2 regions of the Listeria grandensis genome follow, and region 1 is predicted to be linked to the other one. Evidence: a T-box and tRNA genes for the amino acid it is inferred to sense, from the RefSeq annotation. Region 1 holds a T-box; the other holds one or more tRNA genes.
The links. The T-box of region 1 lies ahead of leuS (leucine--tRNA ligase). A T-box ahead of a tRNA ligase gene usually reads a tRNA of that ligase, here a tRNA-Leu.

Region 1 (3,280 bases):
GCTAAAACAAATAAAAATGGGACGCCGGTTTTTGTGTTAATTTTGACATGTTGCGCATCGCAATTATTCATTCTTTCTACACTCTCAGGAAATATCGCGGCGGCTTATGATTTTGTTGTCAAAGTATCGACGCTTGCTTTTCTCGTTCAATATTTCATCTCGCCACTGTTCCAGTTAAAACTAACGATTACTGGTGCAACGTATGAAGGAAATAGTGTTCTTAAGCGTTGTTTCGACGCTTTTATCGCAGCACTTGCTTTGACTTATTCCTGTTGGATCATCAAAAGTGGTATGGGAGACTGGCATGTATTCGTGCTTAGCGTAGGCCTGTTTTTACTAGGGTTCTTGCTCTATCCACTCATGAAATACCAACCGCTTCAAAAATAAGGAGTGAGGCTTTTGCACGAGCTATCCTTCGCAATTGATTTATTATGGTATCTATGCTATTTTTAAAGCAATTGTACATGGCTTTAAAAAAGGGAAAGAAGTGGAGAAATGATAATTCTGTATCTTGTGTTGGCAGTTATTTGTTTGATGGTTATCACGGCTTTTTATGGTAAATTTAATTTAAAAAAACATTGGATCGGGGTTGCTGCACTCATTTTGCTGGCGGGGTTAATGGCGATTTTTTTGAGGCAGACTTTTTTTGTGACGGGCAGTCCGTATCATGAAATCCACAAACAGGTGGCTTCCACAGACCTTTCTTCGGAAGCGGTGAACGGTATTAAAATCGATCAAATCCTCTCGAGCGAAACACAAAAAAAAGATTTTAACCTGCAAAAAGCGTCGGACAAGGGGCTAGAAGAAGAAATCAAAATGCTCGTTCCTAAGAAGCAAGACAAAGCAACGTACTGGGTTTCAATGGAAAAAGCCGACAAGAACCGTGTTATCCATATTGAGTTTGATAGCGATAAATTAACGACGAGTCGCAGTATTAAGTTCGGGGATTCGGTGGATAAAGTGACGGGTACGTACGGTTCAGCATATCGTAATTTAACGCGATCGGATCGCTATGAACAGGAACTTGTGTATGAGGATAAGGATAATAATATCGAATTGCGCTTTGGCTTTTGGAATGATAAAGTCGAGATGATTTGGTTGACGGCGCTGGATAAGGCTCCAATTTAGAGGGTTGTCAAAGCCGGTTTTATGCGCTACAATAGAAGCTTGATGAACAAAGTGAAGAGGAGTAGTAGTATGGGTGGATTGGCGTTTAGAGAGGTGACGGTTGGTGCGAGTCACACGCGAAAACATACGAACTTGCCTCGTGAGCATAGATTGCGGTTTGATACCGCCGTGTATTTCGCGTTAAGGAATGCTTGAGTTGAGTGGAGACACTAATTTGGGTGGTACCGCGGGGGTTTTTTAACTCTCGTCCCATAGCATTTTTTTGCTGTGGGATTTTTTTTGTGCAGCAAATATAGAAAGGGAGTATGGATGATGACATTTAATCACAAAGAAATGGAGCCGAAATGGCAGAAGAAATGGGAAGATGAGAAGATTTTCAAAACGACGGAGGACGCGGATAAGTCGAATTTTTATGCACTCGATATGTTTCCTTATCCATCAGGCTCAGGCCTCCATGTTGGGCATCCTGAAGGCTATACGGCGACGGATATCATTTCGCGAATGAAGCGGATGCAAGGACTCAACGTACTGCACCCGATTGGTTGGGATGCGTTTGGCCTACCAGCAGAGCAGTACGCGATTGACACTGGGAATGATCCGGCTGAATTTACGGCGCATAATATTGAGAATTTCACGCGTCAAATCAAGGCACTAGGTTTCTCTTATGATTGGGATCGCGAAATTAATACGACCGATCCGAGTTACTATAAATGGACGCAATGGATTTTCACGAAGCTTTACGAAAAAGGATTGGCATATGAGGCCGAAGTTGCAGTAAACTGGTGTCCAGCGCTTGGTACGGTACTCGCGAATGAAGAAGTTATCGATGGCAAAAGTGAGCGCGGCGGGCATCCTGTCTTTCGTAAACCGATGCGCCAATGGATGCTGAAAATTACGGCGTACGCAGATCGTTTGCTAGATGATTTGGATTTGGTGGATTGGCCGGAGAACATTAAAGATATGCAGCGCAACTGGATTGGTCGCTCGGAGGGAGCAGAAGTTGCGTTTGCAGTGAAGGATAGGGATGCGAGCTTTGCGGTATTTACGACGCGTCCAGATACACTTTTCGGAGCAACATATGCTGTTTTGGCGCCAGAGCACGACTTGGTTGATAAAATTGTGACGGCTGACCAAAAAGAAGCGGTGACGGCGTATCAGAAACAAGTCGAGCTAAAAAGTGAGCTAGAGCGCACGGATCTTGCGAAAGATAAGACGGGCGTTTTCACAGGTGCTTATGCGATTAATCCGGTGAATGGCGAAGAGATGCCAATTTGGATTGCAGACTATGTTTTGATTCAGTACGGAACGGGTGCGATTATGGCTGTTCCAGCGCATGACGAGCGCGATTATGCGTTTGCCAAGCAGTTTGGATTGCCGATCAAAGCTGTTCTTGCAGGTGGAAATGTGGAAGAAGAAGCGTATACAGGTGACGGGGATCATATTAATTCCGAATTCCTCAACGGTCTGAGTAAAGATGATGCGATTAGTAAAATCATTGATTGGTTGGAAGCAAATAAAGCGGGCACACGTAAAATCAGCTTCCGTCTGCGCGATTGGTTGTTTAGCCGTCAACGTTATTGGGGCGAACCAATTCCAGTTATCCATTGGGAAGATGGGGAAACGACAACGATTCCAGAACAAGAATTGCCGCTACTCCTTCCAAAAGCAACAGAAATTAAGCCGTCAGGAACTGGCGAATCACCACTTGCGAATTTGACCGACTGGGTAAACGTGGTGGATGCGAACGGCCGTAAAGGTGTCCGCGAAACCAATACAATGCCACAATGGGCTGGATCAAGCTGGTATTTCTTGCGTTATATTGATCCTACAAATAACGAGGTTTTGGCAGATAAAGAGAAACTTGAAAAATGGTTGCCAGTGGATGTCTATATCGGTGGCGCTGAGCATGCCGTATTGCACCTGCTTTACGCGCGCTTCTGGCATAAATTCCTATATGATATTGGTGTAGTACCAACGAAAGAACCGTTCCAAAAACTGTTTAACCAAGGGATGATTTTGGGCGATAATAACGAGAAAATGAGTAAATCTCGCGGTAATGTGGTCAATCCAGATGACGTGGTAGAGCAGTACGGTGCTGACACATTGCGTCTTTACGAAATGTTCATGGGACCGCTCGAAGCTTCTATTCCAT
Region 2 (3,280 bases), on a different contig from region 1:
AAACGCTGCGATTGATCTTTTAAAAGAAACCTATTTCGCGACGACCTCTCTAACACCAAGTAAACCGTGGCTTGCGCATCAAGCAATTGCCGCACCGGTGGAAGTGAGGCAAAGCGCAGAGGCACTCACTTGGTCAGACACGGCCACCAATTCTGCGCGCTACTATGTCGTTTATAAAGGCACAGGAACCGCGGCAGAAATCACCGCCAACCCAGCAAACATCATCACAAAAATTTGGCGCGGCGACGCATCCCAATTCAGCTATCCAATTAGCGAATCCGGCACCTATGTCGTGACCGCACTGGACGCTGCCAGTAATGAATCTGCACCAGTGATCGCCCAAATACCAGGCGCAGACGTGACCGTTTTATACCAAGATGAAAATGGTGGAGAGATCGCGTCACTAGAAATTTTAAAAGGAAACATCGGTGAAAATTTTGCGGCTGAAATAAAAGCGATTGCAGGCTACACACAAAAAGCATCGCAAACAACAGGAACGTTCACAGATCAAGCACAGACAGTCATTGTGAGCTATACGAAAAATCCAGAGGAGGTCGTGCCAACAGAACCTGAGCCAGAGCCGACGCCAAAACCCGAACTAAAACCAACGCCAGATCCAGCACCAAAACCAGATGGAACAACCGTGATACTACAGGAGAAAGAAATTGTGCCAAGCCAGCCAGAAAAAGCACCAACTGTGGAAAAAGTAGCGAAAAATCCTGATGAAACTAGTAAAGACAAAAGAGTGCTACCGACAACGGGTGACAAGTCGATGGATCTAGCGATTGTTTTGGGATTGGTACTTAGCATGACAGGTGTGTTAACACTGATTCGCTGGAAAAGAAGACAAGTCTAAAAAGAAATCATAGCGAGGAAGTGAGTCTCTGTTTAGTGATAAACAGGGGCTTTTTTCAGGAATTGTGAAATAGGTATTGCAAGATTCGGCGAGTATGCTATAATGAAAAATTTGGCTTTAGAGCTACGCATCACGGCCCGTTGGTCAAGCGGTTAAGACACTGCCCTTTCACGGCGGTATCACGGGTTCGATTCCCGTACGGGTTATATGTGAGTTTGGTTTATACAATGTATAAATCGGCGGCAAGTATTCGCATTGTTGGGGCTGTTCGAAACAAAGTGAGTTACAGCCACAACATGCCTATGAGCATCGCGAATAGGCGGTCCTTATTCCACGAAATTGGTGGAATAAGGACGCTTTCGCTCGATTTGTGTGAAGCGGAGATTTCGTTCTACTCAGAAAGGAAAAGAGATGGGTTGGGCGTTTTTTTGTATGTGGATTGCATTGATTTTGTGTCGCGAGTGTCGGATATGAATAAATATTCATGTTTTTTAAGATAATGATTGACATGGTGGGTATCCAATAATATAATATAGATTAGTGTTAATAGAGCGGTCGTGGCGGAATCGGCAGACGCGCTAGGTTGAGGGCCTAGTGGGGTAAAACCCGTGGAGGTTCAAGTCCTCTCGGCCGCATTGTTGGGGTTGTTCCATCTTGGGTTGTAACAATCCCAATATTCATGTGAACGTATGTGAATATGAAATCGATTAGAATACTGTAATATCAATAAGTTTGTGAGTCCTGCGCGTATGTCAATTCCGCCACGACCGCAAGCTTTTTTGATAGGCTAAATGAGTCTCTGACCTAGTGGGTAAGTCCAGTGGGGAGGTCATTTTTTTATGAGAAGAAATAATCGATTAAATGTAGAAGAGAAGGTAATCGTTTATCAAACGATTGTGCCTGATGATGATTTTGTATTAGAGGAATTTATACGATCAAGAAGGATTAGAAATTTACGGGAAACGACCATTCAGTATTATACGGCTGTCAAGGACGTTTTGACTCGCGCAGATCCTCGTTGGGGTGGGCAAAGGCTCTTTCCGGATGAAGAAGGGCGAGACAGTGAATGTTATCGCGATAGTGGGAAGCTGGTTAAAATGTTCCAAGTCTGGGGTTATCGGATGTCTACCGAACGACAACAAACACTTAAAGAAAAAATAAACTTGGCAAACTCACCTGTAGGCTGTGGTGAGTTTGTTTACATAAAGAAAATGCTGTAGATCGTGATTTTATTTTGATTTTTATGGTAGCATTAAGAAAATAGAACTTAAGGGAGATACCTATGGAAAAAATTCAGAGATTTATCAACGTCTTGTTTCTAACGTGTGTATTGATGCCAGTAACGCTCTTCATTTTCCCATCTGCGCTTGCAATAGCCGATGGAGCTAAAGGGGCCAGCTATTTATATGAATTCGGAGGTCCTACGCACTGGCTAACAGTGAGCAGCGATGTCGGGAACAAAAGCGGCTTCATTGAAGCAACCTTTAAAGGGAATACGGGTATCACAATCCATTGGTTATCGATGCTCCACAGTTTCTTTATGATTCTTGTAGCGGTGTACTTGGTTATTTTTATAATAAAAAGAGTTCGTTTGGATCGTACCAGAAAGCAGCATCGGTGAGTTTTTTGTAGATGCTGTTTTCTATTGCAGATAAAAGAAAGGGCTTACATTTATGTTTTTTGCGATATAATCTATATGTACTATAAAAATTGCAGAAAAAAGGGAATTTAAAGATGCAAAAGTTTGAAATTATTACCGCTTTTTTACTGGTTTGCTTACTAGTGTTTACGAGTACAGCTGGCGCACAAGCTTACGTGTTAATGAGTAATAAACTGAGCCACCCTAAGGCTGCATATTACTGGGTCGATCCAGCTTTCAAAAAGTATTCGAATGCTCGAGAACACGTTTTACGAGGCCCGTTGGCTTGGAATCCTACACCTGAAATCCAATTCACAAAAGAGGTATCAGTTATAGGCGGCGCGGATGTAAAAATGCAATATATCGATAAATATTACGGCGATACTTATGCGGTACATAGAGGGAGCGGAAACATAACCTTTTATAAAAAGTGGAGAGTAGAGCTTACAAACATGCAACGAAAAGAAACTGCTGCCCATGAAGTAGGCCACGCTTTAGGCTTAGATCACACACAGTCGAAAAATGATAACAATTCTTTAATGAGACGATACGGTTTCAATAATAAGGATTGGGTTCTAGGCGACGATAAAGCAGGAATAGCTAAAAAATACTGATAGCGAGGAGATGACAGAATGAAAAAGGGAATTATTGCAGTATCATCATTAGGGGGGCTAGGGATTGCGCTATTTTTGATATTTGGAAATCTGTTCGCAGAGGAGAAAGAAGTTAGCGAGAATCCGTCTGTAGAAAATAAAAAAGTTAGTTGGGATGGCAAAACAGATGGA

Region 2: it encodes a tRNA-Leu, which carries the amino acid that the T-box ahead of leuS (leucine--tRNA ligase) is inferred to sense. The anticodon was not compared.

What each region holds. Positions count from the first base shown of each region.
Region 1 is NZ_JAASUG010000004.1:273,704-276,983, reverse strand. It holds gene HCJ54_RS07870 (amino acid permease) at 1-387, shown strand, start outside; gene HCJ54_RS07865 (hypothetical protein) at 496-1,128, shown strand; T-box leader at 1,174-1,383, shown strand; gene leuS (leucine--tRNA ligase) at 1,441-3,280, shown strand, end outside.
Region 2 is NZ_JAASUG010000003.1:180,419-183,698, reverse strand. It holds gene HCJ54_RS05880 (family 10 glycosylhydrolase) at 1-856, shown strand, start outside; tRNA gene HCJ54_RS05875 (tRNA-Glu) at 991-1,062, shown strand; tRNA gene HCJ54_RS05870 (tRNA-Leu) at 1,408-1,491, shown strand; gene HCJ54_RS15455 (hypothetical protein) at 1,696-2,076, shown strand; gene HCJ54_RS05860 (hypothetical protein) at 2,139-2,477, shown strand; gene HCJ54_RS05855 (matrixin family metalloprotease) at 2,591-3,109, shown strand; gene HCJ54_RS05850 (hypothetical protein) at 3,128-3,280, shown strand, end outside.